Minwuia thermotolerans: one gene and its partner. The protein of the gene in region 2 interacts with the protein of the main gene of each other region in a pairwise test. Links are inferred from orthologs where the notes say so. Each region holds a gene or a part of one and is shown on either strand. Other genes may lie near its edges. The genes, in order: CWC60_RS22015 and grxD.

What was found.
Region 1: the proteins of grxD (region 2) and CWC60_RS22015 interact in binary tests that used the Escherichia coli proteins (3 or more experiments, as listed by UniProt). The link is inferred for Minwuia thermotolerans from one-to-one orthologs.

Annotation. Positions count from the first base shown.
Region 1 is NZ_PIGG01000076.1:108,776-123,576, reverse strand. What follows is about bases 11,744-14,696. They hold CWC60_RS22015 (BolA family protein), read right to left. Parts: upstream 13,380-14,696; coding sequence 13,107-13,379; downstream 11,744-13,106. Other genes in these bases: cobS (cobaltochelatase subunit CobS), read left to right, coding at 14,065-14,696; CWC60_RS22010 (J domain-containing protein), read left to right, coding at 13,459-14,028; CWC60_RS22020 (acyl-CoA synthetase), read left to right, coding at 11,744-13,102. Outside these bases: CWC60_RS22085 ((Fe-S)-binding protein), read right to left, coding at 1-437; CWC60_RS22080 (EamA family transporter), read right to left, coding at 507-1,379; CWC60_RS22075 (CaiB/BaiF CoA transferase family protein), read right to left, coding at 1,388-2,545; CWC60_RS22070 (acyl-CoA dehydrogenase family protein), read right to left, coding at 2,668-3,849; bmt (betaine--homocysteine S-methyltransferase), read left to right, coding at 3,937-4,929; CWC60_RS22060 (DUF6134 family protein), read right to left, coding at 4,958-5,608; CWC60_RS22055 (rhomboid family intramembrane serine protease), read left to right, coding at 5,687-6,475; CWC60_RS22050 (response regulator), read right to left, coding at 6,503-7,729; CWC60_RS22045 (DUF4197 domain-containing protein), read right to left, coding at 7,826-8,572; CWC60_RS22040 (SspB family protein), read right to left, coding at 9,000-9,497; thyX (FAD-dependent thymidylate synthase), read left to right, coding at 9,950-10,885; CWC60_RS22025 (YybH family protein), read left to right, coding at 11,059-11,496; more of CWC60_RS22020, read left to right, coding at 11,564-11,743; more of cobS, read left to right, coding at 14,697-14,801. UniProt on the Escherichia coli protein: Transcriptional regulator that plays an important role in general stress response. Has many effects on cell morphology, cell growth and cell division. Acts by regulating the transcription of many genes, including dacA (PBP-5), dacC (PBP-6), ampC and mreB.
Region 2 is NZ_PIGG01000050.1:7,043-21,841, reverse strand. Bases 11,849-14,799 are described here. They hold grxD (Grx4 family monothiol glutaredoxin), read right to left. Parts: upstream 13,518-14,799; coding sequence 13,179-13,517; downstream 11,849-13,178. Other genes in these bases: purL (phosphoribosylformylglycinamidine synthase subunit PurL), read right to left, coding at 13,795-14,799; CWC60_RS15790 (BolA family protein), read right to left, coding at 13,546-13,779; CWC60_RS15800 (bifunctional helix-turn-helix transcriptional regulator/GNAT family N-acetyltransferase), read right to left, coding at 11,877-12,806; CWC60_RS15805 (FkbM family methyltransferase), read left to right, coding at 11,849-11,866. Outside these bases: CWC60_RS15865 (2'-deoxycytidine 5'-triphosphate deaminase), read right to left, coding at 1-122; CWC60_RS15860 (acyl-CoA synthetase), read left to right, coding at 257-1,879; CWC60_RS24420 (DUF2188 domain-containing protein), read left to right, coding at 2,140-2,361; CWC60_RS23320 (hypothetical protein), read left to right, coding at 2,369-2,998; CWC60_RS15850 (MFS transporter), read right to left, coding at 3,040-4,308; CWC60_RS15845 (phosphotransferase family protein), read right to left, coding at 4,710-5,711; CWC60_RS15840 (SDR family NAD(P)-dependent oxidoreductase), read left to right, coding at 5,820-6,734; CWC60_RS15835 (NADPH:quinone oxidoreductase family protein), read left to right, coding at 6,909-7,895; CWC60_RS15830 (enoyl-CoA hydratase/isomerase family protein), read right to left, coding at 7,920-8,765; CWC60_RS23930 (DUF1330 domain-containing protein), read right to left, coding at 9,037-9,243; CWC60_RS15820 (hypothetical protein), read right to left, coding at 9,267-9,668; CWC60_RS15815 (helix-turn-helix domain-containing protein), read left to right, coding at 9,805-10,608; CWC60_RS15810 (hypothetical protein), read left to right, coding at 10,696-11,031; more of CWC60_RS15805, read left to right, coding at 11,057-11,848. UniProt on the Escherichia coli protein: Monothiol glutaredoxin involved in the biogenesis of iron-sulfur clusters.

The DNA of each region.
Region 1 (14,801 bases), on a different replicon or contig from region 2:
CAGCTGTCGTGATAGGTCACGGTCCGGTCCAGCTTCGCCTCGACCTCGGTCATGCCGCAGACGCCGGTGAGGAAGGAGACGAGCTCGAAGGTCTTCGCGCCCAGATCCGCCGCGCGCCGCGCCCAGTCGCCGTCGTCGGCGAACAGCGTCGGATAGTGATGGCGGATCATGCCGGCGCAGGAACCCGAGGGCGCCACGACATAGTCGAAGCCCTCGAAGGCCTCTATCACCTGCTTCGCGATGGCGGCGGTGTCCGCCCGGTCGCCGGAATTGTAGGCGGGCTGGCCGCAGCAGGTCTGGGCCAGCGGCGCGTCGACCGCGCAGCCGCCGCGCTCCAGCAGCTTCACCGCGGCGAAGCCGACGCTGGGCCGGTAGAGGTCGACCAGGCAGGTCACGAACAGCCCCACGCGGGGCCGGGCATTGGCATTGGCGCTCATGGCGACGGTTATAGAGGAAGTGGCTGGCGCTGCTAAGCGTCTATGCGCCTTCGCGCGCCGCCCGGCGGGTCAGGCGACCGGCAATGGCGGCTTCCGGGCCGGCCAGAGCGCCAGGGCAAGGCCGGCGAAGACCAGCAGGCCGCCGGAGATCTGCAGCGCCGACAGGGTCTCCCCCAGAACGAGGGCCGACAGCGCGACGCCGAATACCGGCACCAGCAGGAAGAAGGGTGCGACGGCGGCCGACGAGTAGGCGACCAGCAGCCGCCCCCAGATGGCGAAGACGAGAACCGTGGCCAGGACGCTGGACCAGAGAAGGGCGATCGCTGTCGGCCATGTGACGGTGGAAATCAGGTCCGCGGCCGAACCGTCCGCTTCGAGAACCAGCGACAGGCCCAGCAGAGGCAGCGGCGGCACCAGGCTCATCCAGACCGAGACGCGGAGCATGTCGGTCTGACCCAGCGACTTCATGATGTTGTTGCCGATGCCGCCGGAGAGCGCAGCCAGCAGGATGAGCAGCAGGGCGACGGCCGAGCCGGCGCGGCCGCGGTCGATGGCCAGGACCGCGATTCCTGCGGCCGCGATCAGCAGCGCCAGCAATTGCCGGCGCCTCATCCGCTCGCCGAACACGGCCATCGAGATGAGGATGGTGAAGAAGGCCTGGGTGTGCACCAGCACCGACGCCAGCGACGCGCTCAGTCCCTGCGTCATGGCGATGAAGGTCAGCGCGAACAGCACCGCGCCGAGGAACAGACCCAGAAGGATCAGCTTCCCGGCCGGGATCCGCGGCCTTGGCACCACCACGACGAAGCAGGCGGCGCAGGCGAAGCGCAGCGCCGTGAAGAAGATCGGCGGCGTATCCTGCAACGCGATCGCCGAGAACGGATAGGTCGCCCCCCAGATGAAGGCGGCCATGACGGCCAGCAGGGCGTCGCGTCGGGTCATCGACACCTTCAGAACACGCCGCCTTCCTTCATTGCAGCGATCTGCTCGTCGCTGTAGCCCAGTTCCTTCAGCGTCCCGGCTGTGTGCTCGCCGACCTCGGCGAAGGCGAGGCGCGGCCTGCCGGGCTCGGCGGCGAACTTGATCGGCACGCCGATATGCTCCCAGCCGCGCTCGTCCTCGAAGATCATCTCCCGGTGGCGCACCTGCGGGTCGTCGCAGGCCTCGCGCAGGTTCTTCACCGGCGCGAAGGCGGCGTCGACGCCCTCGAACCACTCCACCCACTCGGCCTGGGTCTTCGTGCGGAAGGTCTCGCGCAGGAACTGCCGCGCCGGCTCCTGCGTCGGTCCCGGCGGCGGCTTGCAGGCCTCGATCAGGTCCTCGCGGCCGAACTTCCGCATCACGGTCTCGGCGAAGTGCATCTCCGAGGCGCCGAGCACGACGTGCCGGCCGTCCTTCGTCTCGTAGATCTGGTAGAAGGCGTAGCCGCCGCCCGTCCGCTCCTCCTTCCAGACCGGCGGCGTCTTGTCGGCGAAGGTGGAGCCCATCAGGTTAGGCATGGCCGCGAAGAGCGAGTCCATCATGGCGAGATCGATATAGTCGCCCCTGCCCGTCTTCTCCCGCCGCAGCAGCGCCATCAGCACGCCCGACAGCCCCATCATCGACGACAGCATGTCGGCATTGGCGATGCCGGGGATGGCCGGCTTGCCGTCCTGCCCCTGGTTGAGCGAGAGGACGCCCGCCAGCGCCTCGGTCGCCAGGTCGTGCGCCGGCTTCTTCACATAGGGGCCGCTCTGCCCGAAGGCGGAGATCGAGAGATAGACGAGGCGCGGATTGCGCGCGCTCACCGTTTCGTAGTCGCAGCCGAGGCGCTTGACCACGCCGGGGCGGAAGGCCTCCACCATGACGTCGCAGCTCTCGACAAGCTTCAGCAGCGCCTCGCGCCCCTCGTCGGTCTTGAGATTGAGCTGGATCGACTTCTTGCCGCGATGAGTGTTGGCGAAATAGACGGTGACCCCGTCGCGCACCTGGCCGATCTCCCGGTTCGGTTCGCCCGACAGCGGCTCCAGCTTGATCACCTCGGCGCCGTGGTCGGCCATCATCTGGGTCAGCAGCGGCCCGGGCAGGAACAGCGACATGTCCAGGACGCGGATGCCTTCGAGTTTCATGTGGATCTCCGGATTATCTCGATCGGCGTCCTCGGGCTTGATCCGAGGACCCAGTCATTCGTTTCGCCGGGCCCTCGGATCAGGTCCGAGGGCGGCATGAAGGGGCGCGTTGCCGGGCCCCTTCATGCCGGATTCCGCGCCAGCATCTGCCGCGCGATGATGATGCGCTGCATCTCGTTGGTGCCCTCGCCGATGCACATCAGCGGCGCGTCGCGGAAATAGCGCTCGACCGGGAACTCCGCCGAATAGCCATAGGCGCCGTGGATGCGCATGCATTCGGTGGCGTTCTCCAGCGCGGTCTCGGAGGCGAAGAGCTTGGCCATTCCGGCCTCCATGTCGCAGCGTTCGCCACGGTCATAGGCCATGGCCGCGTCCAGCATCAGCAGTTCCGCCGCGCGCCGCTTCGTCGCCATGTCGCCGATCTTCAGCTGGATCGCCTGGTGCTCGCCGATGGGTTTGCCCATGGTCTCGCGGATCTGGGCGTATTCGACCGCGCGGTTGAGCGCCGCCGTCGCCACGCCGACGCCGCGGGCGGCGATGTTGATGCGGCCCAGTTCCAGCCCGCCGACGGTCTGGTGGAAGCCCCTGCCCTCCACGCCGCCGATCAGGTTTGCCGCCGGCAGGCGGTAGTCCTCGAAGATCAGCTCCGCCGAATCGATGCCCTTGTAACCGAGCTTCTTCAGCTTGCGGCCAGTGGTGAAGCCCGGCCCCTTCTCGGCGATGAACAGGCTCATGCCCTTGTGGCGCGGTTCGATGTCCGTGTCCGTCTTCACCAGCAGGGCGACGGCCCCGCCCTCGATGCCGTTGGAGATCCAGGTCTTGCCGCCATTGACGACATAGTCGTCGCCGTCGCGCACCGCCTTCGTGCGGATCGCCTGCAGGTCGGTGCCGCAATGCGGTTCGGTCAGCGCCAGCCCGCCGCGCAGTTCGCCCGAAGCGAAACGTGGCAGGAAGCGGTTCTTCTGCTCCTCCGTGCCGAAGCGCTCGACCGCCGCCGCCATCATCAGGTGCGAGTTGAAGATGCCGGTCAGCGACATCCAGGTCTCGGAGATCGTGGCGACGATCTTCGCATAGGTCTGGGCCGGCAGGCCGAGGCCGCCATATTCGGCCGGGATGGTGGCGCCGAACAGGCCGAGTTCCTTCATCTGCGCGACCATTTCGTGCGGATATTCGTCGGCGTGCTCCAGATCGAGCACCTTGTCCTCGACATCGCGCCTCAGCCAGACGCGGATCGTGTCGAGCAGCTGGCGTTCGTCCGCCTCGCTGATCTCCGCGCCGGTACGGCTGCGTATGATCTTTTCCATGTCTGCGACCCTCCCCGTCGTTTCATGGATAGTTGACCCCCGCCGGCCATGCTAGGCGAGAATCCGGATATCCATGAGAACATAGCCATGCTGCTGTCGGAACTGCTGGAAAAACGCGATTGCCTGCTGGCCGACGGCGCGACCGGCACCAACCTGTTCGCGATGGGGCTGCCGCCGGGCCATGCGCCCGAAGCCTGGAACGCCGACGAACCGGACAAGATCCGCGCGAACTACCAGAGCTTCGTCGACGCCGGCTCCGACATCATTCTCACCAACACCTTCGGCGGCACCCGCTATCGCCTGATGCTGCATGGGCTGGAGGACCGGGCGGAGGAACTCAACCGCCTCGGCGCGGCGCTGGCCCGCCAGGTCGCCGACGCCGCCAACCGGCCGATCGTCGTGGCCGGCTCCATGGGGCCGACGGGCGAACTGATGGCGCCGCTGGGCCGGATGACCCACACGGATGCGGCCGCGGCCTTCGCCGAACAGGCGCGCGGCCTCAAGGCCGGCGGCGCCGACGTCGCCTGGATCGAGACCATGTCGGCGCCCGAGGAAATGCGCGCCGCCGCCGAGGCCGCCATCGCCGAGGGGCTGCCCTATGTCTACACCGCCAGTTTCGACACCGCCGGCCGGACGATGATGGGCCTGCCGCCGGAGCTGCTGGCCGGCGTGGCGGCCACCTTGCCCGTCCCGCCGGTCGCCTTCGGCGCGAATTGCGGCGTGGGCGCCTCCGATCTGCTGCTGGCGGTGCTGGGCATGGCCACCGAGACCGGCGTCGTCATCGCCAAGGCGAACTGCGGCATCCCGCAGATCCGCGGCGACAAGGTGGTCTACACCGGCACGCCCGAGCTGATGGCCGCCTATGCCCGCTTCGCGCGGGACGCCGGCGCGCGCATCATCGGCGGCTGCTGCGGCACCACGCCCGAGCACATCCGGGCGATGCGGCTCGCCCTGGACACCAGCGAGCGCGGCCCGCGTCCGGACCTCGCGGAAATCACCGCGGCCCTGGGCCCCCTGATCGCGCCGCCTGCCGCCAACACCGAGAGCATCCGCCACGTTCGCCGGCGCCGCCGCGCCTGAGACCAATCCCTGACGCGCGGCATCTTGTTCAGGTCACGCGATGATAGCGGGCGGTGAGTCCGAAGCCGGACCATTCGAGCCTGAGCCATGCGCCATCGGAGCCGTACCAGACATCGAAGGCGCGGCTGGTGTCGACGAAATAGCGCCTGGCCGGACGCTCCTGTCCCAGCGCCTCGATGATCTCCAGGCCTCGATAGGCAATGTCGACGGGGCGGATGACGCCGGTCGCGACGTCGAGGAAACGCGCCCGCTCCACCGCCGCCGGCCGCCAGAAGGCCGAGGTCGGCCACATGTCGCCGTCCACCACCCGGTCGCCGGCGCGGCGGCTCTGCACCGCGATCCGCCCCTCCGAGTTCCGCTCGGCGACCACGTGGTCGCGGTTGTCGCCGTCGACGGTGCGGGATTCGAGACGCAGCAGCCGGTCGCCGCGCCAGGTCTCCTCGGCCTGCTGGCGATAGTCGAACACGGTCACGAACATCAGCCGCACGCGCATGGCCACGTCCACCGTCACCCGAAGGTCGCCCGCGGCGTCGCGGCGGAAAGCAAGCCGGTGGTGACCGACCGACTGCCCGGCGATCCGCACATCGAAGTCGATGTCCCAGGCCGCCGGCGCGGCGGCGAAGGCCGGCGCCGCGAGGCTCGCGGCCGCGCCGACCAGGAATGCGCGTCGGTCGATCATGGTCATAATCTGGTAAGCCGCTTTGGATTTCCGAGTGCACGCCCAACATGAGGAAGGGAATGAACGGAGCCTGACCGAATGATTCCGCTGCATGACGACGCGCCGGCACACCGCACGCCCTGGGTCGTACGCTCGGTGGTCGGCCTGTGCGTCCTCGTCTTCCTCTATCAGCTGGTTCTCGACGAGCGCGCGGAAGTCGCGCTGATCTACCAGTTCGGCATGATCCCGGCCGCCCTGTTCGGCCACGGCGCCCTGCCCGCGGATCTGGCCGTGGTTCCGCCGGCGCTGACCCTGGTCACCACAATCTTCCTGCATGGCGGCTTCATGCACCTGATCGGCAACATGCTGTTTCTCTGGGTCTTCGGCGACAATGTCGAGAGCGCCATGGGTCACTGGCGGTTTCTCGCCTTCCTGCTGCTGACCGGCGCCATCGCCGCGCTGTGCCATGGCCTGTGGGACACGACCTCGGAAGCGCCGCTGATCGGCGCCTCGGGCGCGGTCTCCGGCGTGCTGGGCGGCTACATCATCCTCTATCCCAGGGCCCGGATCCTGGTCGGCATCCCCATCGGCTTCCTGTTCATCCCGCTGCGCCTGCCGGCGCTGGTGCTGCTGGGCCTCTGGTTCGGGCTGCAGGTCCTCAACGTGCTGCGCGTCGGCAGCGAGAGCGACCCCATCGCCTGGTTCGCCCATGTCGGCGGCTTTCTGGCGGGCGCGGTGCTGGTGCTGCTGTTCCGCGACCGCGATCACCCGATCCTGTCGAAGGAGAAGGAGATGGCCCTCGCCCCCTTCGGCAAGGACGCTGCGATCCGCATCCTGCGGCCCGAGCCGCATCCGGACTCGCCCTACAAGCGCGGTCCCTGGGGCTGAGATGCTGCAAGCGGCGCCGCCAACGCCTCAGACCAGTATGGTCTCGGCCTCCGCCGGGGCATAGCAGGCAACCGGCGAGCCGCGTTCGGACAGCATGCGCTGCGCCGCCTCCAGCTTCGCATCGATGGCGGCGTCGTTCTGGTCCGGGTCGTGGTGGAACAGGTAGAGCCCCTTCACGTCGGCCTGGCAGGCCAGTTCCACCACCTGGCTGAGACAGGAATGGCCCCAGCCGATCTTGGAGCGGTATTCGTCGTCGGTGTAGGTCGTGTCGGTGACCAGCATGTCCGTGCCGCGCACGAAATCGGCCAGGTTCTGCATGTAATCGGGCGCGTGATAGTCCGACTCCGGCAGGAACATCTCGTTGTCGGTGATGTAGCAGAACGACCGTCCCGCATAGTCGACCCGGTAGCCCAGGCAGTATCCCGGATGGGACAGCAGCATGGTCTTCACCGGAATGCCGGAGACGTCGTACTCGCCCTCGCGCAGATCGCGGTAGGTCACACGGGCGCCGAACTCGCGCACGGTGATCGGGAAGTAAGCGCCGCTCATCTGTTCCGAGACCAGCTTCTCGATGCCCATGGAGCCGTGCATCGGTCCCAGCACCTCGTAATCGTTGCCGGGAATGAACAGCGGCGCGAAAAACGGCAGGGCGTTGATGTGGTCCCAGTGCGGATGGGAGATGAAGATCTTCCCCTCCGAGCGGGTCTTGCCTTCGGCCATCAGGCTGGAGCCGACCTCGCGGATGCCGCTGCCGGCGTCGAAGATGAAGAACTGCCCGCGCGGGAAGGAGAGCGTCACGCACGAGGTGTTACCGCCATATTTGAGGCTGTCCGGCCCGGGCTTGGGCAGGGTTCCCCGCACGCCCCAGAACTTCACCGCGATCCTGTCGGAAAGCACACGCTCGACCGTCTTCAGGAAGCTGTCGGCCTTGATCGGCTTCAGGATGTAGGCGTCGGCGCCCAGCTCCATCGCGCGGGCGCGGTCGTACTCGAAGGCCTTGCCGGAAAAGACGAAGATGCGCATCTCGTCGAAGGACGAATCCTCGCGCAGCTTCTGCGTCAGCTCCATGCCGTCCATCTCCGGCATCATGACGTCGGTCAGCACCGCGTCCGGCCGGTCGCGGCGCACCGCTTCCAGCCCCTCGATGCTGGAGGCGAAGACGCTGACCTCGTAGCCGGCGCGCTCGAGCACTGCGCGCGCGTGTCCGGCGGTCAGGCGATCGTCGTCGATGATAACGAAGCGTCCGCTGGCCAATAAACTGTTCCCCTCATGCGCGGCCGCGAGGCCGCCGTTCCCCTCGGGCGAAAATGAACGATCTTGGGAACATATGCAATTTCAGGTCCGCGGCGGTCAGCCGCCGAAGACCCGCTGCAACAGCGCCGTGGTGCGTTCCGCCGGATTGTTGCGGATCGCCGCCTCCTCGCGCGCCAGGTAGTGGAAGATGCCGTCCAGCCCCAGGGTGAGCACGTGATCGGTAAGGTCGGCCCGCAGATCCGGCACCATCGGCATGCTGCGGAACTCGCCGACAGTCTGTTCGTAGGTCTCTATCGCGCCGACCTCGGCCAAGCTTTCGTCTACCACCGGCTTCATCTCGGCGCGCAGACCGGGCGTCATCTGACGGCGGAAATACTGCGTCGCCGCGTCGTCGGGACCGTTGAATATTTCCATGACGTCCTGGATCGTCATCGCCTCGACGGCGTCGACGAACAGCGGCTTCGCCCTGGCCGCCGCGGTCTCCGCCGCGCGGTTGAGCCGGTCCTCCAGCGCATCCAGCTGGTTCGACATGCCCAACCGGCCGAGGATCGACTGGGCCCTGGCGAGGTTCTCCGGCAGCGGGATGTGGATCGCCGGATCCGCGTCGAAACCGCCGATGGCGCTGACCTGATCGACCACCCGGCCCGAGCCGACGCGCAGCGCTTCCTTCAGGCCGGCGCCGATCTCCGAGCGGCTGAGGCCGCCCTGCCGCTCGCCGCCCGCGGCGGGCGCTTGCTTCACGGCGCCGCCCAGCAGGTCCTTCGCCTTGCCGAACAGGCCGTCGGCCTGCACCGGACCCGCGATGGCGCAGAGCAGCACTGGCAGTATGAACATGCGGCGCATGGCCGAACCTCTTGATCGATGGGACCGGAAGCCATGGTCGCAGACAGGGATGCGCGGGGAAAGCCGAAGACCACGGCGGCCGACACGGCATGGATTGGGGGGTCGGGGATCCTGATTACCGCATCAGCCGCCGGGAGCCTTCCGGCTGACCGACAGTCAGCAAGTAGCAGGCCATGCGACCGCCCCCGGCGCCGCCGTGCGGCAGACTGTGAGCGAAGATTCATCTAACCGATTGCGGCGCCGGGATTCTTTTTTTCCGAGCAATCCGGGCGTGGAGGCCCGCGGCGGCGTCCGGCTGGCGGCCCGCCCGTAATCCGGGTTCCCCCGCCCGACGCGGATCGCAAACTGACAGCCATTTGGTTCGGGCCGACGCGGGGCGCAGGTGCAAATTGCGATTCGCCTGTCGCGGGTGCGCCGGCCGGCCGGTTCAGCTCTTCTTGCGGAACGCGTCCAGGGAGACGACCTCGCCCTGCTTCTCCTCCTCGGCCGGCGCCTCGTCGGAGATCTCGTCGGCCTCGTCGCTGTCGCCGCCGACGGGCAGGTTCCGGGCCGGATCCACCGGACCTTCGGCGGGCGCCCATTCGCCCTGGGGCTGGAACTGCAGCCCGAACTGGACGCTGGGGTCGGCGAAGGAGGTGATGGCCACGTATGGCACCCGGATGCGCGTCGGCAGCTTGTTGAAGCTGAGCGAAACCTCGAAGGCCTCGTCGCCGATCTCCAGATCCCAGTACTGGTGCTGCAGGACGATGGTGATATCGCTGGGATAACGCTCCAGCAGATGATCGGGCAGTTCCACGCCGGGGAACCGCGTCAGGAACGTGACATAGAAATGATGGTTGCCGTGCAGCCCGTCCGTCGCGGCCTTCTGCAGCGCTGCGCGGACCACGCCGCGCAATGCGTCTTCGACCATTTCGGAATAATTCATCCGAGCCTCCCGGACCTTTCGGCCCACGCCCCCTTCTGGCCGCCCCCACGGCGGCGCGAATTCAGTGGGGGACTTCTGTTGCCCGGCGTCCCCCGTGCCGCGCTTACCTGGCAATATTAGGCAGCGAGCGCCATTTCGTTGTCATTGGCACTTGTGAAAACGGCCCGATAACGGCGGAGCCATTCCGGGCGAAAACCACGTCTTTACCACGCACGTCGATCCTGTTTCGCCCCCATGAAGCCCCCGCGAGGCGGGAAATTGGTGGAGGCGCCGGGTACTGCCCCCGGGTCCGTTACGCTTATTCCACGTAGCGTTTATCGCCATAGTCGGTCACCCGACGCCTGCAATATAAGCACTTGGCAGGAATTTTCCAGCGCGCCGAAGAGCCCCTTCGGCGGACGGCCGCGAATCGGCTTATGATCGCCGCTCCCCTGGCTACGGAGCATCACGACATGCCGCTTTCCGCCCAACAGCTTCGCGAGATCGAGGAACAGCGGGCCGAGGCGACCCCGACGCGGCGCGCGGTCTCGCCGGCGCTGGAGGAAATGCTCTACCGCCCCATCGAGGTGCTGGACCACGGCTTCGTGCGGGTCATCGACTACATGGGCGACGACGCGGCGGTGGTTCAGGCCGCGCGCGTTTCCTACGGCCGCGGCACGCGCAAGGTCAGCCAGGATTCGGGCCTGATCAATTACCTGATGCGCCACCGGCACACCACGCCGTTCGAGATGTGCGAGATCAAGTACCACGTGAAGCTGCCGATCTTCGTAGCCAGGCAGTGGATCCGCCACCGCACCGCCAACGTCAACGAATACTCCGCCCGCTACTCCATCCTGGACCGGGAGTTCTACATCCCGGCGCCGGCGCAGCTCGCCGCCCAGTCGCGGTCCAACCGCCAGGGCCGGGGCGACGTGCTGCAGGGGGAGGAGGCGGAGCGCGTGATGCGCCTGCTGCGCGAGGATTCGGAGCGCGCCTACGAACACTACCAGGAGATGCTGAACGAGGACGACGCCGGCGAGCCGCTGGACGCGGAGCGCTGCGGGCTGGCGCGGGAGCTGGCGCGGATGAACCTGTCGCTCAACTTCTATACCCAGTGGTACTGGAAGACGGACCTGCACAATCTGATGCATTTCCTGTCACTGCGCGCCGACAGCCACGCGCAATATGAAATTCGCGTCTACGCGGATGCAATGATGGAGACGCTGCGCGCCTGGACGCCGCTGTGCGCCGCCGCCTTCGAGGAATACCGCATGGGCGGCGCGCACCTGTCGGCGAAGGGCGTGGCGGCGCTGCGCCGGATGCTCGACGGCGAGGCCGTGACGCAGGAAAACAGCGGTCTTTCGGCGCGCGAATGGCGGGAAATGATGGCCGCGCTTGGCCGCGGCTGAGGCTCGCCGCGCGCCGGAGCCGGACGCGAAAGGCATGATCGCCCGCCGGCGCGCCCGGCGGCACGGTATTTGCCTCCGCTCAGGTGGGCCATCATTGCCTTGATGGGTCAGAGGGGCTAGAGGGAAGGGGTTTCCGTGCGTGTCCGCAGCCGGCAGGAAAGAGACGTTTTGCGATGAGCGAACCCAGCGGCGAGTCCCGTGCCGATAGTCCGGACGCGGCGATGACGGAACGCTTCGACCGCTGGCTCCAGGCCTTCGGCAGCGCCTGGCAGAACCGGAACGCCGAGGAGATGGCGGCGCTGTTCGCCGGCGACGGCGGTTTCTTCGAGACGCCCTTCGGCCCGCCCTGCCGTGGCCGCTCCGAGATCCTGGCCCACTGGCAGGAAGCCCTGGGGCGCCAGGACAACGTGGTCTTCATGTACAGGACGATGGCCGTTCGCGACGACCTGGGCGTGGCCCGCTGGGCGGCCCAGTTCGATCTCCCCGAGGCCGGACTCCGGCTGGAGTTCGACGGCGTCATCGAATGCCGCCTCGCCGCCGACGACACCGCCCGCCTGGTGCGCCTGTGGTGGCACGACCGCGAGGCGCCCAGGCGCAAGCAGCCCGCCTGACTCGTCGCATTTACCTTCGCGCCCGCGCCGTTATCATCGTCCCTCGCATCGAAGGGGAGGATGAGACATGGCGGTCAAGGTCTATGACTGGCTGGCGAAGAACGCGGCGTTCCGCGGCGACCACCTGGCAATGTGCGACCTGGCGAGCGAACGGCGCTTTTCCTACAGGCGCGCCAACGACCGCGCCGGCCGGGTCGCCACCTGGCTCAGGGAAGATTTCGGCATCGGGCGCGGCGACCGCGTCGGCGTGCTGGCCCCCAACACCACGGACGTACTGGAAATCCAGTTCGCCTGCGCCAAGCTGGGCGCGGTCTTCCTGCCGCTGAACTGGCGGCTGACGGTCCCCGAGCTCTGTTTCATCGCCCGGGACGCCGGTCCGAAGGCGCTGATCCACGGCGCCGAGTTCGCCGACAGCGCCAGGGCCGTGGCGGCGGAAGTCGGCATCCCGCATCTGGCGCAGACCAATGGCGACGGCTCCGATTCACCCTATGAGCGCGGCATCGCCCGCCACCTGGTGCCGACGGAGATGGTCGACCTCGACCACGACGATCTCTGGACCATCATGTACACCTCCGGCACCACGGGTCTGCCCAAGGGCGCCATGATCACCCACGGCATGACTTTCTGGAACACGGTCAATCTGGGCCTGCCGCACCGGATCACGCCGGACGCGGTGCAGCTCACCGTGCTGCCGCTGTTCCACACCGGCGGTCTCAACTGCTACACGAACCCCGTTCTGCATGCCGGCGGCACGGTCCATGTGATGAAGGCATTCGACCCCAAGGCATGTCTGGACCTGCTCACGGACCGCAAACTTGGCATCACCCACTTCTTCGGCGTGCCCGCGAACTACCAGTTCATGGCGCAGCAGCCCGAATTCGAGACCGCCGACCTCTCCGGGGTCCGGATGGCCGGCATCGGCGGCGCGCCGTCATCGCTGTCGCTCCTCGAAACCTGGGACCGGAAGGGGCTGGGCCTGGCGCAGGGTTTCGGCATGACCGAGACGAGCCCGTCCGTGCTGGTGCTGGACGCCGCCGACGCCATGACCGCGCCCGGCTCCTCGGGCAAGCCGGTAATGCACAACGAGGTGCGGATCGTCGACGAGAACGGCGAGGACGTGGCGCCCGGCGAGGTCGGCGAGCTCTGGGTCCGGGGGCCGAACATCACCCCCGGCTACTGGAACCGTCCGGAGGCGACGGCCGAGACCATCACCGACGGCTGGCTGCACACCGGCGATGCCACGCGCATGGACGAGCGCGGCTTCTACTACATCGTCGACCGCACCAAGGACATGTACATCTCCGGCGGCGAGAACGTCTATCCGGCGGAGGTCGAGAACGTGATCTACCAGCTCGACGGCATCGCCGAAGCGGCCGTCATCGGCCTGCCCGACGACAAGTGGGGCGAGATCGGCTGCGCGGTGATCGTGCTGAAGAAGGGCGCCGAGCTGACCGGAGAGGCGATCATCGCCCACTGCCGGCGGAACCTGGCCACCTACAAGACGCCGAAGCGGGTCGAGTTCATCAGCGAGTTGCCGCGCAACGCCACCGGCAAGGTGCTGAAACGGGAACTGCGCGACAGCATCGGCAAGGCCGACGCGGCCTGAGCCGTCAGGCCGCCTCCGCCGGAGTCAGGGTCTCCAGCGAGAGCGCATGCACGCGCTCGTCCAGTTCCGCCTTCAGGGCGCGGTAGACGGCGCGCTGCCGGGCGACGCGGTTCTGACCGTCGAAGGCGGCCGAGACGATGCGGACGTGAAAATGGGTCTCGCCCTCCGGGCGGTAGCCGGCGTGTCCGCGGTGCTTTTCGGAATCGTCGCGGATCGTCAGTTCGGCAGGGCTGAAAGCCGCGTTCAGCTTGCTCTCGATCCGCTCGCGATAGGTCATGTCGTTTCCTTTTCGGGGGCGCGGTCTGTCGCGCCTGTCAAGCTTGTTCGTTGCTCCGGCCGCCACCATACTCCGCAGCATGCTGAGAGGCCGGAACAAGAAATATCAGACCAGCGCGGAACGCAACCGCCCCATCGAGCGGTTCTGCGACCGCGACGACTGCGAGGCCGAAGGCGCCTTCCGGGCGCCGAAATCGCGCAATCCGGCCGACGGCTATCACCATTTCTGCCTCGACCACGTGCGCGAATACAACAAGTCCTGGAACTACTTCGACGGCATGAGTGAGGTGGAAGTGGAGAACTTCCAGCGGTCCGTTCACTGGGCGCACCGGCCGACATGGAAGCTGGGCGAGCGCGTCTCGCGCCGCTTCCACCCGGACGATCTGCGCGACCCGTTCGGCCTCTACGACCATCCGGAGACGCCGCCGGAGCCACGCCCGAATCCGGAGAAGCGCTTCACGGCCGCGCAGCGCCGCGCGTTCAACGTATTGCAGATCGAACCGACCGACGACTTGCGTGAGGTCAAGCTTCGTTATAAGCAACTCGCCAAACGCTTTCATCCTGATGCCAATGGCGGCGATCGCGGCTATGAGGATCGGTTGAAGCACATCAACGAAGCCTATGGCGTGCTGAGCGCCAGTCTTGGCTGACGGACCTACTTCCCGTTCCACGATCAGGGATTACGCATGACCTCCACCGACTATGCCGCCGACCTGCCGACGCTGCCCAAGGGGCTCCCGGACATGACCGTTTCCGTGCGGCAGGCGTTCGGAATCGATAGCGATATGGAAGTGCCGGCGTTCTCGGAGTCCACCGACCGCGTGCCGCAGATGGATCCCGCCTACCTGTTCGACCATGACACCACGCTGGCCATTCTGGCCGGCTTCAAATACAACCGCCGCGTCATGATCCAGGGCTTCCACGGCACCGGGAAGTCGACCCATGTGGAGCAGGTTGCCGCGCGCCTGAACTGGCCCTGCGTGCGCGTCAACCTGGACAGCCACATCAGCCGTATCGACCTGGTTGGCAAGGACGCCATCGTCCTGCGCGACGGCCAGCAGGTGACCGAGTTCCGTGACGGCATCCTGCCCTGGGCGCTGCAGAACCCCGTCGCCATGGTGTTCGACGAGTACGACGCCGGCCGGCCGGACGTGATGTTCGTGATCCAGCGCGTACTGGAGCATGACGGCAAGCTGACCCTGCTGGACCAGAACCGCGTGCTGAAGCCGCACAGCTGCTTCCGGCTGTTCTCGACCACCAACACCATCGGACTGGGCGACACCACCGGCCTCTATCACGGCACCCAGCAGATCAACCAGGGCCAGATGGACCGCTGGAACATCGTCACCACGCTGAACTACCTGGAGCACGACGCCGAGTGCGACATCGTGCTGGCCAAGGCGCCGGCCTACGACACCGCCAA
Region 2 (14,799 bases):
ATGATCTCGTCGGGCACGCCGCCATCGGCAGCGACCGCGCCCTCGGCGATCACGCGCCGCAGCGCCTGGCTGGGCAGGATGCCCGTCGTGCGGGCGCGGGGGGCGGCGGCCTCTGAAGTCATGGCGATGTCAGATACCGGTTCCGGCCGCTCCGGACAATGACTTGCTGACGCGCCGCGCTTGAAAGCCCGCGGGATTCTGGTGTTTATCTGGCGGGAGAAGATCAGGAACCGAAACCCGCCGGAGAGACGCCCCGATGAGTGCCGACGCCTATGCCCGCGACCTGGACGCCCAGCCCGCCAACTACCAGACGCTCTCGCCGCTGAGCCTGATCCGGCGGACGGCGGCGGTCTATCCGGACCATCCGGCGGTGGTCCACGGCGACCTGACCCGCACCTGGGCCGAGACCTACGAACGCTGCGTGAAGCTCGCCTCGGCGCTGTCGAAGCGCGGCATCGGGAAGGACGACACCGTCGCCATCATCTGCCCCAACATCCCGGAGATGTACGAGGCGCATTTCGGCGTCGCCATGACCGGCGCCGTGCTCAACCCGCTGAACTACCGCCTCAGCGCCGGCGAGATCCGTTTCATCCTCGACCACGGCGAGGCGCGCGTGCTGATCTGCGACACCGAGTTCGCGCCGATGGTGAAGGAGGCCCTCGACGGCGTCGGGAACCGGGACCTGATCGTCATCGATGTCGACGACCCGCAGGGCCCGGGCGGCGAGCGGCTGGGCGAGAGCGACTACGAGGCCTTCATCGCCACCGGCGATGCGGACCTCGCCTGGCAGATGCCGGCCGACGAGTGGGACAAGATCGCGCTCAACTACACCTCCGGCACCACGGGCAACCCGAAGGGCGTCGTCTACACCCACCGCGGCGCCTATCTGAACGCCATCAACAACGCCGTCACCTGGGGCATGGGCAACCACGCGCGCTATCTGTGGACGCTGCCCATGTTCCACTGCAACGGCTGGTGCTTCCCCTGGACGGTGGCCGCGATCGCCGGGGTGAACATCTGCCTGCGGCGCGTCGAGGCGGCGACGATCTATGACGCCATCGCCCGCCACGGCGCCACGCATCTCTGCGGCGCGCCCATCGTCATGCAGATGATCACCGGCGCCACCGACGATCAGAAACAGCCCTTCGACCAGACCGTGCACATGATGACGGCCGCCGCGCCGCCGCCGGCCTCGGTGCTGGCGGAGATGGCGCGCCAGGGCTTCCAGGTCACCCATGTCTACGGCCTGACCGAGACCTACGGCCCCTGCGTGGTCTGCGCCTGGAAGGACGAGTGGGACGGCCTCGACGACGACGCCAAGGCGAAGAAGAAGGCGCGCCAGGGCGTGACCTCGGCGATGCAGGAGGACCTGATGATCGCCGACCCGGAGACCATGCAGCCCGTGCCGCGGGACGGCGAGACCATGGGCGAGGTCTTCATGCGCGGCAACATCGTCATGGCCGGCTACCTGAAGAACCCGAAGGCGTCTGCCGAGGCGTTCCGGGGCGGCTGGTTCCACTCCGGCGATCTCGGCGTCTGGCACCCGGACGGCTATATCGAGCTCAAGGACCGCTCCAAGGACATCATCATCTCCGGCGGCGAGAACATCTCCTCCATCGAGGTCGAGGACACGCTCTACGGCCACCCGGCGGTCGCCGCCTGCGGCGTGGTCGCGAAGCCGTCGGAGAAGTGGGGCGAGACCCCCGTCGCCTTCATCGAGCTGAAACCCGGCAAGCAGGCCACGGCAGACGAGATCGTCGCCTTCTGCCGCGAGCGCCTGGCGCACTACAAGTGCCCCCGCGAGGTCGTCTTCGGCGAGATTCCGAAAACGTCGACGGGGAAGATCCAGAAATTCAAACTTCGGGATATGACGAAGTAAACGCAGACGGTTCAGGCGCGCGGGGGTTGGCGGGGCCGGCCCGCGCGCCCCGGCACTGAGTCACGCGGGATGGGGATGGTCTGGCTGGCCCGCGTGCCCTTCTCCCAACGTCTGAGGTTCAGGCGCCCACCCCCTTGGTGTCATCCCGGCCGTAGCGCGGGGCCATGGCTGGTCCGCGTTACTCATTTTCTATGTTCGATTAGGGAGCTTGGGGTTAGAATGTTAGAAACAGTTCGCGACCTATCCCGAGAGAGTTGGAAATGGCATCAAAAGGTCAGCATGTAATTCCCAGCGGCGGGAAGTGGATAGTTCGTAGAGCTGGCTCGTTGAGGGCTTCGAATACGTGTAATACATATGCAGAAGCGTTGTCAAAAGCAACAACAATAGCCAGAAATCAGGGGTCGGGTATTTTTGTTCATGGTAAGGATGGAAGAATTGTGAGGCATATACCGGTTTCCAAAGGGGGGAGCAAAAGCAAATAGCAATATAATGGAGAATGCCAATCCAGATTTTGATAGAAGTGTTTTTCTCAATTGTCCATTCGATGAAGATTATCGACTGATATTGCGAAACATTTTATTCTGTCTTGTATATTGCGATATGGTCCCAAGAATTGCCTCAGAGGACTCAGATTCCGGAAAGCATAGGCTTGATAAAATTCTGCACATGATAGAATCTTGTAAATTTTCAATTCATGACTTAAGTCGTTGTCGCGCGACAACAGCTGGCGAAATCTCTCGAATGAATATGCCTTTTGAATTGGGGTTGGATTTTGGCTGCAAGCAATTTTATGGATATGACTGTGACAGTAAGAAAATATTGATATTGGAATCAGAGAAATATCAATATCAAAAATCAATTTCAGATATTGGTGGATGTGATGTTCTGCATCATGAAAATGAACCCGGCTTGGCTGTCAGAAGAGTTCGGGATTGGCTGAGAGGTTGTGGCATCTCTGTGCCAGCCGGTGCTGATGCGATTACCGGAAAATGCTTGGAATTTGATGAATGGAATTATGACAAGCTCAGCGGGTCAGATTTCACAGACGATGATATAGATAATATTACTATTCCCGAACTGATTGAAAATATGCAAAAATGGAAGGAGTTGAGTAAATAGACCACGCTACATTTTTCTGCATTGACAGACTGCGCGCGCCCTCACGCGTGCGCCATCTCTCCCGCTCCGCCTGATCTGGCCCGCTCCAGCCGCAGCCAGAACAGCCCCAGGATGAGCAGGTTGACCACCCCGCCGCCGGCGGCGGTGGCGTAGCTCCAGAAATAGTCGCCGGCATAGTCGAAGATCGCCCCGCCGGCCCAGGCGCCGGTGCCCATGCCGAGCCAGCCGAAGAAGACGATCCAGCCCATCGATTGCGCCGCGACGCGGGCCGGCAGCAGCATCCGCCCCGCCACCAGGATCGAGGCCATGTCGCCGGAGTAGAACAGGCCGAAGGCCGCGGCCAGGACATAGGTCCAGATCAGGTCCTCGGTGACCGGGAACAAGAGAACCAGCGCCGTCTGTCCGCCCGACATGATCATCCAGCCGGGCACGGGGCCGACGATGTCGGCGACCTTGCCGCCCAGGATGCGCCCGGAGATGCCGGCGATCATCAGCACCGAAAGGACGGAGGCGGCGAGCTCCGGGTCGACGCCGCGGTCGGAAACCAGGGCGACGACATGGACGATGGGCACGGTCATGCAGACGCAGCAGAAGAAGGCGGCGGCGCAGATCCACGGCATGACCTGGCGCGGCGCGAGGCTGGTCGCGGCGGCCGCCTCGATGCTGAGCGCCGGGCCGCCCTGGCGCGCGGCCTTCGCGTCGGCCCGGCTCTGGATCCGGGCCGGCGGGTCGCGCACCAGCATGGCCAGCGGCAGGCCGATCACCAGGAAGGCGACGCCGAGCACGGCGTAGGCCGTCTGCCAGTCATAGGCCGAGATCAGCAGCCGCGCGGCATAGGGACAGACCGCCTGGCCGAAGGCGCCGCCCGCGGCCATCACGCCGATGGCGAGGCCCTGATTGCGGGTGAACCAGAAGCCGGTGGTGGCGAAGATCGGCGTGCCGGCGGCGGCGTTGCCCAGCGCCCCGAAGGCGAAGTGCATCAGATAGTAGTACCAGAGTTCCCCGGTGAAGCTCAGGCCGAAATAGCTCACCCCCATCATGGTGACGCCGAACAGCGCGATGCCGCGCCCGCCCCGGCGGTCGGCCAGCCAGCCCCAGAAGATGCCGAAGGCGGCGGCCGCGACGGCGACCGAGGTATAGCCCAGGGAGACCTCGCCGCGGGTCCAGCCGAACTCGGCCTCCAGCGGCTTCAGGAAGACGCCGACCGAGCCGATGCCGCCGAAGGCGAGGCTGACCAGGCCGAAGCCCACGGCCACCATCACCCAGCCATAGCCGTTGTCGCCGCGGTCGGTCTTTACCGTCCCGGTCATCAAGCGATCCTCCCCTGAACCGGGCGCATCCTGCCGCAGCCGGCGCGCCCGCGCTACCACGCGCGGCTCATGGCCCCATGCATGCGATGCTCGCGTCCTGCGCGGCGCGCCGCGATCCCTCTCCGGGTATTGCGATCCCCCTCCCCGACCCTCCCCCTTCCCGAAGGGGGAGGGAGAACGCGCCGGCGGTCTGCGGATCATTGCCCCCTGGGATCAGGGGGAGGTCGGCGCGAAGCGCCGGGAGGGGGTCGGGAATGGCGGAGTGGCTCCGGTGCGCGGGCCTCAGGGAATCCCTTGGCGTCCTGGGGCTTGACCCCAGGACCCAGTCCTTCGGTTCACTGGGCCCTTGGATCAAGTCCAAGGGCGACAAACTCGGCTGGTCTGTCCGGTTCGAAAACGCCCTACCGCGAGAGCAGTTCCTCGCCGCGGCCGAAGAGGTGGACGACCGAGCTGGCGATGTCGTCCCACATGGGGTCGGGGCGGCGGCCGGTGCGGTGCAGCTTCACGTTGAGGCAGGAGATGACGCCGAAGATGTAGCAGCCGAGCCCCTCGAAATAGTCGATGGCCTCGAAGCGCTCGCCCATGGCGTCCTGGTAGATCGCGGCCAGCTCGTCCACCGGCGGCACGTTCTTCGCCCCCCAGTCCGGGTCCCAGGCCTCCGGGTCGCCCATCATCATCAGCCAGCCGATGTCGAGCAGCTGCGGGCCGATGCCGGCCAGCTCCCAGTCCAGGATCGCCGCGATGCGGCCCTGATGGAACAGCACGTTGCCGGGCTGATAGTCGCCGTGGAACAGGCCCTGCGGTGAGGGCGGCATGGGCCGTTCGCGCAGGATGGCGGCGACGCGGCGGCCGCGCTCGATCCAGTCCGGCTCGTCGGTCTTCTCCAGGATCGCGGCCCAGCGCTCGATCTCGGCGGCCATGTCGCGCGGCTTCTCCCAGTCTGCCAGCTCGGCCCGCCAGTCGAAGCGGTGGATCGTGGCCAGCTCCCGCGCCGCCTGCCGCCAGCCCTCGGCGACGAAGCCCTCGAACTCGGGCGCCGGCTGCCAGATGATCAGCGTCTTCCCGGGCAGCAGCCTGGTCATCACGAAGGGCGTGCCGAACCAGTCCTCGCTGGCTTGCGCGTGCAGCACCGGCGGGACCTTGACCCCGGCCCGGCCCAGCGCGCGCAGCAGCGGCGCCTGGCGGTAGACGTCGGTGTTGCCCGACCGGCGCACGCCCTTCGGCGCCAGGCGCAGCACCACCCCCTCCACGTCCGCGCCGGCCCGCGTCACCGTGAAGCCGAAGCTGAGGCCGGCATGGCCGTCCGCCATGGGGCCGAAGTCCCGGATCCCGTGATCCGCGCCCCAGTGGGCGGCGACGAAGCGCGCCGCTTCGTCCCGCAGTTCGTCGTTCGCCTGGCTCATGCCACCTCCCCGGGGGCTCGCAACCGCTTTTCTCCGGCGATGATAGCGTTGTAGAAACATCCCTGTCTGCCCGGCCGTGCGCGCCGGGCCGGGGAAGGGGAGAGATCAATGGGCATTCTGGACGGCAAGGTGGCGCTGGTGACCGGCGCGGGGCGCGGCATCGGCCGCGAGGTGGCGCTGGACATGGCGAAGGGCGGCGCGAAGGTCGTGGTCAACGATCTGGGCGGCGGCGTCGAGGGCGAACAGACCGGGGAGAGCCCGGCCGAACAGGTCGTGGCCGAGATCAAGGCCGCCGGCGGCGAAGCGGTCGCCAACGGCGATTCGGTCTCCGACGCGAAGGGCGCGAAGGCGATGGTCGACTGCGCCGTCGACAGCTTCGGCCGCATCGACGCGGTGGTGAACGTCGCCGGCATCCTGCGCGACCGCATGTTCCACAAGATGTCGGAAGACGACTGGCGCGCGGTCATCGAGGTGCACCTGAACGGCTGCTACCTGGTCAGCCGCGCGGCGGTCGATCACATGAAGCCGCAGGGGTCGGGCGCGTTCGTGCACTTCACCTCGACCTCCGGCCTGCACGGCTCCGTCGGCCAGGTGAACTACGGCGCCGCCAAGATGGGCATCGCCGGCATGTCGAAGATCATCGCCATGGAGGGCCAGCGCTATGGCGTGCGGTCGAACTGCATCGCGCCCTTCGCCTGGACGCGGATGATCGAGTCGATCCCGATCACGTCCGAGGAGATGGCCGAGAGCTTCCGCAAGTTCAAGCAGAACGCAACCGCCGCGCATATCGCGCCGGTGGTGAGCTATCTCTGCTCCGACGCGGCGAAGGACGTCACCGCCAACATCTTCGGCGTGCGCGGCAACGAGATCTACCTGTTCAGCCAGCCCCGGCCGATCAAGACGATCCACAAGTCCGACGGCTGGAGCCACGACGCGCTGGCCAGCCAGTTCTACCCGTCGCTGAAGAAGGAGCTCTACGACCTCGACGGCACGGCGGAGTATTTCGACTGGGATCCGATCTGAGCCATATCCCCTCCCGGCCCCGCTGACGCGGAGCCACCCTCCCCCTGGCCAAGGGGGAGGGCAGGGTGGGGAATTCGGTCCCGGTGAGAAACAGAATGCGCGCGGTCCGGCCTGGCCACCCGCCCCTCGGGCGGTGACCCGAGGGTCCCCCGCGCGCCATGTGGGGAGGTCGAATTGAAAGCCATCATCTGCGAGACCGTCGGCTCGGTCGACGACCTGAAGGTCGGCGAACTGCCCGCGCCCGAAGCCGCGCCGGACGAGGTGATCATCGACGTCCATGCGGCGGCGCTGAACTTCCCCGACGTGCTGATGGCGGAGGGCAAGTACCAATACAGGGGCGAGCCGCCCTTCGCGCCGGGCATGGAATGCGCCGGCGTGATCTCGAAAGTGGGCGCGGGCGTGACGGGACTGTCGGTCGGCGATCGTGTGGCCGCCCATCCCATGATCGGCTGTTTCGCGGAACAGGTCCCCGCGCCGGCAGACTGGGTCTTCCCCATCCCCGACGAGATGGACTGGGAGACGGCGGCCGGCTTCCCCGTGATCTATGGCACCATCCGCCACGCGCTGGTGGACCGGGGCCGGCTGCAGGCGGGCGAGACCCTGCTGGTGCTGGGCGCGGCGGGCGGCACCGGGCTCGCGGCGATCGAGGGCGGCAAGGCCCTGGGCGCGCGCGTGATCGCCGCCGCCAGCTCCGACGAGAAGCTGGCGCTCTGCAAGGCCCATGGCGCCGATGTCCTGATCAACTATTCGCAGGGCCCGGAGCTCCGCCAGCAGGTCAAGGACGCCACCGACGGCAAGGGCGCGGACGTGATCTTCGATTCCGTCGGCGGCGATTTCAGCCACCAGGCGATCCGCTCGATCAACTGGGGCGGGCGCATGCTGGTCATCGGCTTCGCCGCCGGCGACATCGCGCAGCTGCCGGCCAACCACATCCTGATCAAGCAGATCGAACTTGTCGGCGTCGCCTATCAGGGCTTCGCCCGGCGCTTCCCCGAGAAGTGCCGCGAGAACATGGCGAAGATGTTCGGCTGGTGGCGGGAAGGCAGGCTGAAGCCCCATGTCGGCGGCGTCTGGAGCCTGGACGACGGCGTCGACGCGCTCCGCGCCATGCGCGACCGCAAGGCGCAGGGCAAGCTGATCATCCGCGTCCGGGAGGACTGAGACCGGGCGCCCGGCCGACGCCGGTCAGCGTCCCCTGTAGACGGGCTTGCGCTTCTCCGCGAAGGCGGCCAGGGCCTCGCGGTGGTCGTCGCTGTCCAGACAGAGCGGCTGGATCGATTCGCCGATCTGGAGGTGTTCGTCCAGACCGCCGCGGATCGCGCGGTTGAGCAGCATCTTGGTGAAGCCGAGCGCCCGCGGCGGGCCGTCGGCGAGACGCCGCGCCAGCGCGCCGGCCTCCTCCATCAGCGATTCGGGGGCCACCACACGGTTGACGAAGCCGAGCCCGGCCCCCTCCGAGGCCGTAAGCACCTCGCCCAGGGCGCAGAGCTCGTAGGCCTTGTGATAGCCGACCAGCGTCGCGAGGATCTGGCTGACCCCGAGCGGCGTCAGGCCGAGATGGATGTAGGCGGTGCCGAATTTCGCCCGCTCGGAGGCGACGATCATGTCGCAGGCCAGCGCCGTGAAGAAGCCCACGCCCATGGCATGGCCGTTGACCGCGGCGATGACCGGCTTGTCGGTCGCCGCAATCGCCTGGACCACACCGCCGAACTCGCGCCGGATGAACTCGTAGAGCTCGATCGGCCCGGTTTCGGCCTGCTCCATCTGCCGCAGGTCGCCGCCGGCGGTGAACGCCTTGCCGCTGCCGGTCAGCACGATCGCGCGGACGCGGCGGTCGGCGTCCGCCTCCGCCAGCGCCTTGCGCAGCTCGCCGGTCAGCCGGATGGAGAAGGCGTTGAGACTCTCCGGGTCGTTCAGCGTGATCGTCGCGACCGGCGGGTCGATTTCGAGACGGACCTTCCGCCATTCGTCCAGCGGCCCGCGTTCGTCGACCTGGTCCGCATAGGTCCTGCGTCCTGCGCGCTCGGTCATGGAGGCTCCTCTCGTCACTGCCCGCGCCGCCGCCCGTTGCGGAGGCCGGAAGCCGGTGTGCTGCCTGATGATGCTTCGGCCATTATACGGCCGCCGCCGCCGGCTTTCCAACCGGGCCGGGCGCGAGCCTTGCTTACGCGTCGGCGAGGCCGATGCGCTCCAGCACGTCGGTGGCGCGGTAGCCCTCGGGCACGCCCTGGACCAGCGCCACGTCGCCTTTTGCATTGTCGGTGCGCAGCTTCAGGATCGCCTGATAGCCCGGCGAGTCGTATCAGGCGCGGGCGCGCTCCATGTCCGCGAACTCCAGCAGCACGACGATGTCGTGCGGCCAGTCGCCCTCCAGCGGCTCGGTGCGGCCGCCGTGGATCAGGAAGCGGCCGCCATATGCGTCCAGGGTGGCGTCGATCTTCCGGATATAGCCGGCGATATCGGGGCCGTAGTTCAGGTCGCGCAGCGTGGCGATGGCATAGGCTGTCATGATCTCTCTCCTTGCGATGGGCGTCAGGCGGCGGCTGCGGACAGCCGGCGGAGCGCCAGGAACTCGATGGTCGCGAGCAGGGCGACGGCGGCGGCCTGCACGGCAATGAAAGCGTAGCCCAGGGCATTGGGCTCGACCCAGCCGGCGAGCATGAGCAGGACGGAACCCAGCACCCAGGCCTCGTTGCCGGCGATGATGATCCAGGCGGCGGCGCGCGAAGGCCGGGCGGACCGGGCGGTCAGCAGCATGAAGGCCGCGACGGGCAGCAGGGCGAGGCCGGCCCAGAACAGCAGGCCGCCGGGCAGGCCCGTCAGGCTGGCGACGAAGCCGGCGCCGGCGGCGAGCGCGACGCCCATGACGGCGCAGGTGACGCCGTCGGCGAGCACGGTGGCGCGGAGGATGGTTGCAGGATCGGCGGATGACATGTGGCTCTCCCTTTTTCCGCTCGGCCGCCGGGACCGTCCCCGGCGACGTGGCTGCAGGATCGCCGCGTCCCCGGGGCCGCGTCGATTACGCACCAGGTAATTGTGACGCCGCGCGTTTCGCCGCACTGTGGCCGCCATGACCAGCACCGAACATCCGCCCGCCGGCGGAATCCTGCGCCAGTGGCGGCAGCGCCGCGGCCTCAGCCAGCTCGAGCTCGCCGCCGAGGCCGGCGTCTCGCAGCGCCATCTGAGCTTCCTCGAGACCGGCCGCTCCGCGCCCAGCCGCGACATGGTCCTGCGCCTGGCCGAACAGCTCGACGTGCCGCTGAGGGAGCGCAACGCCCTGCTGGCCGCCGCCGGCTTCGCGCCGGTCTACCGGCAGCGCGATCTGGACGATCCCGCCCTGACCCCGGCGCTGTCGGCGGTGCGGCTGATCCTGGCGGGCCACGCGCCTTACCCGGCCATCGCCATCGACCGGCACTGGACCCTGATCGAGGCCAATGACGCGGCGCGCGCGATGATGGGCGCCGGCGATCCGAAGCTGCTGACGCCGCCGGTCAACGTGCTCCGGCTGTCGCTGCACCCGGACGGGCTGGCCGGCCGCATCGTCAACTACGGCGAATGGCGCGCCCACGTGCTGCAGCGGCTGGCGCGCGAGATCGACGCCTCGGCCGATCCGGCGCTGGCGGCGCTGGCGGACGAACTGAAGGGCTATCCCATGCCGCCGGGCGCGCGCATCCAGCGGCCGCCGGCGAAGGACCGCTTCGGCGGCATCGCCATTCCGCTGGAATACCGCACGGACGCCGGCGTGCTGTCCTTCATCTCCACCACCACGGTGTTCGGCTCCCCCATCGACATCAGTCTGGAAGAGCTGGCGATCGAGAGCTTCTTCCCCGCCGATCCGGCGACCGCCGCGGCCATGCGCGCCATGGCGGGCTGAGGGACCCGGCGCGCGGGAGGATGACAGACGCGCGGCGGGGCGGCAGATTCGCGCCATCGTCCGAATCGATGCCTGCCGGAGGCCGCCATGTCCCAGGAGCTCTACGCCGAAGCCTGCGCCGCGACGCCCGCGGTGGAGCGGTTCTTCCGTGTCGCGCCGGACGAATTCGAGAACTGGACCGCCTTCGGCGAGCGGATCGCGGCGAACGGCGTTCTCGAGCGCGTGGCGAAGAACGACTTCCCCATGTCGAAGGGCGAGCGGATGCTCTGCCTTGTCATCACCGCCAAGGCCGACTATGGCCATATCGCCGCCCGGGCCGAGCCCGATGTCTGGGGCTCCGGCGGGTTCTGGTCGATGGACCGGATCAATGGCCGGGTGGCGCTGAAGATCATCGCGGACGGGGTCTGGGACGAACCGGCCTGATCCGGCCCGGAGGGGGAGGAAGGCCTTGCGGTTTCTGGCGACCTGGATCGCGCATCTGGCGCTCAACGTGCGGCCCTGGCGGGGGCTGCTGGATACCGCGCTGCGCATGGACGGACGCAACGCCGCCGCGCTTGGCGGCAAGCTGCGCTATGGCCTGACCCCGGACTTCCGCGTGCTGGTGCTGCTGGCCGCCGAGGACCGGTCCTTCGCCGAAATCTACCGGGCGCATGCGAAGGATTCCCGCGCGCAGCTGCTGCAGGACCTGGTGCAGATCCACCTCTGCGGCGCGAAGCGCGATGGCTATTTCGTCGAGATCGGCGTCGGCAACGGCGTCGATTTCTCCAACAGCTACCTGTTCGAGACGGCGCTGGGCTGGCGGGGGCTGCTGGTGGAGCCGAACCCGGACTTCCATGCCGCCATCCGCGAGAGCCGCGCGGCGCGGCTCGCCACCGAGGCCGCCTTCGACCGTTCGGGAGAGAGCGTCCCCTTCCTGAAGCAGAGCGCGGGCGAGATGTCGGGCATCGCCGATTTCACGAAGAAGCGCCGCAAGGGCAGCGCCCTGACCATCGACGTGCCGACGATCCGCACCGACAAGCTGTTCGCGCGCGAGGGGGTGCCGGCCTTCGTCGATTTCCTGTCGGTCGACACCGAGGGCACGGAGTTCGAGATCCTCTCGGCGATCGATTTCGAGGCGACGCGCTTCGGCTTCATCGCCGTCGAGCACAATCACCACGAGGCCAAGCGGCGGAAGGTCCTCGAGCTGCTGCAATCGAAGGGCTACCGGCGCGTGCTCGACCACATCTCGCAGTTCGACGACTGGTTCGTGCCCGCCTGAGGGCGGCGTCTCAGAGTTCGAGGTCCCAGTTCTGGCCCACCAGGTCGACGCCGAAGCTGTGATGCGGCGCCTCGTCGACCAGCACGAACCCCGCCTTCTGGTAGATGCGCCGCGCGGCGTGCAGGCAGTCATTGGTCCACAGCGTCAGCTTCGTATAGCCCTTCGCGCGCGCGAAACGGATGACCTCGTCCACCAGCCGTTCGCCCAGCCGAAGCCCGCGCGCCGACGGATCCACCAGCAGCAGGCGGAGCTGCGCCGTCGCCCTGTCCTTCTCGACCACGAAGACCGAGCCCACGCGCTCGCCGTCGCGCTCGGCGATCCAGCAATGCTCCCGCGACGGCTTGAAATCCCGGATGAAGGCGGCGCCGATCTCGGCCACCAGCGCCTCGAACGTGCCGTCCCAGCCGAACTCGTCCGCGTAGATCTCGCCGTGGCGGGAGATCGCCCAGCCGACATCGCCCGGCCGGTGGCTGCGGATCACGTAAGGGGCGGGAGCGTCGGCCTCGGGGCCCAGCAGCCGGCGGACCCGGCTCATCGCCGCCGTCAGTCCCCGCCGTTCGGAGGGGGCGAGGGGCGCCAGCATATCGTTCACCTCGCGCGCCGAACGGGCGTCGAGTTCGGCGAACACGTCGCGGCCGGCGGGAGTCAGGGCGACGATCCTGGCGCGGCCGTCGCTTTGCGACCGGCGTTTCGCCACCAGGCCGCGCCGCTCGAGACTCTTCAGCAGGCGGCTGACATAGGCGGGGTCGAGCGCCAGGTCGCGGGCCAGCGCCGCCGCCGTCGCAGCCTCCCGATGCGCCAGCTCCCAGACCAGGCGCGCCTGGGGCAGGGGCAGATCGGTGTCCAGCAGGCCTTCCTTCAGCACGCCCAGGCGGCGTGTGTAGTAGCGGGTGAAATCGCGCACGGCCTCGACATCGCGGGCCGGGTCGGCGTGGGTCATCAGGGCCTCCCGAAGCATTTCGGGTATCTGGCCATCAGATAGCCGCTTTTGTCAATTAAATCATCGCAGGGCGCGGGCGGCGGTCGCGTCCCTTGTCATCCCCGATGGCCCGCAGGCGCTACTCGGAGATCGGGTGAATACGAACGCCCGCGTCCTTCCGTCGCTCGATGCCCGCGCGCCTCTCGGCGGCGGGCATGACAGTAACGAATGGCCGCTGCCCGGCCTGCGATGGACTTCGAGGGAACGGCGGGCTGGCGGACTGGCGGACTCAGAAGGTCCGCCGGCCGGAGCACATGAACACGGCGGGCTGGCGGACTCAGCAGGCGCGCGGGCCGGCCATGCCATCCCCCGCGCGCCATGTGGCGCTGGTGGTTATGCCGCCTGGTTGGTTTCGATGCCGTTCTGGCGGAAGATCTCTTCCAGTTCGCCGGATTCGGCCATCTCGCGGACGATGTCGCAGCCGCCGACGAACTCGCCCTTGACGTAGAGCTGCGGGATCGTGGGCCAGTCGGAATATTCCTTGATGCCCTGGCGGATATCCATGTCGTCGAGGACGTTCACGGAGCCGAACTTGACCCCGAAATAGCTCAGGATCTGAACCGTCGCCGCAGAGAAGCCGCACTGCGGGAAGACGGGGGTGCCTTTCATGAACAGCATGACGTCGCTGGATTTCACGGCTTCGTCGATGCGGTCGTGGGTGGTCTGGTCCATTGGTGTACTCCTGGTTCCGGCCGGGCCGTCAGGCCGGGGCCGAGGTCTGCAGGGCCAGCGCGTGCAGTTCGCCGCCCATCCGGCCGCGCAGGGCCTTGTAGACCATCTGGTGCTGCTGCACGCGGGACTTGCCCGTGAAAGCCGAGGAAACGACGTGCGCGGCGTAGTGATCGCCGTCGCCCGCGAGGTCGGTGATCGTCACCTGCGCGTCCGGCAGCGCTTCCCGGATCAGGGTCTCGATCTCGCCCGCGTCCATCGCCATCGCCACAATCTCCCTTCAGGCAGCCACGCCGCCGGACATGAACGCCGGCAGGGTCTTCTCGTGGGCGCCCCGCAAATCGGCGACCGATATGGTGAGCAGCCCCTCGACAGTCAAATCGCCGCCGCCGGTCGTCCCCAGCACCGTGGCGGGCGCCCCCGCCGCATTCGCCAGGGCCAGGACCTCGTCCGGCCGCGCCGTGGCGATACAATAGCGCGCCTGGTCTTCGCCGAACAACAGCGCGTGCGGCGCCGGGCCGCCTTTCTGCAGCCGCACCCTCGCGCCGACGCCGCCGGCGATGCACATCTCCGCCAGGGCCACGCCCAGGCCGCCATCGGAAAGGTCGTGGCAGGCCGCCACGAGGCCGTCCTGGATCGCCCGGCGCACCATGTCGCCATTGCGCCGTTCCGCGGTCAGGTCGACGGGCGGCGGCGGGCCTTCCTCCCGGCCCAGCAGTTCGCGCAGATAGAGGCTCTGGCCCAGATGGCCGGCGCTATCCCCGATCAGGATCAGCGTGAGGCCCGCTTCCGTCACGGCGATGCGGACCATCTTCGAGGAATCGGCCAGCAGGCCGACGCCACCGATCGCCGGGGTCGGAAGGATGCCCTTGCCGTTGGTCTCGTTGTAGAGCGAGACGTTGCCGGAGATCACCGGATAGTCAAGCGCCCGGCAGGCCTCGCCCATGCCTTCGATGCAGCCGGCCAGCTGGCCCATGATCTCGGGCCGCTCGGGGTTGCCGAAATTGAGGCAGTCGGTGATGGCGAGCGGCGTCGCGCCGACGGCGGTGATGTTGCGCCAGGTCTCGGCCACCGCCTGCCGGCCGCCCTCGACCGGATCGGCCAGGCAATAGCGCGGGGTGACGTCGGTGGAGATCGCCAGCGCCTTTTTCGTGCCGTGCACGCGGACCACGGCCGCGTCGCCGCCCGGCTTCTGGACGGTGTCGGCCATGACCGAGTGATCGTACTGCTCGAAGATCCAGCGCCGGCTGGCGACGTCGAAACAGCCCATCAGGCGGCGCAGCGC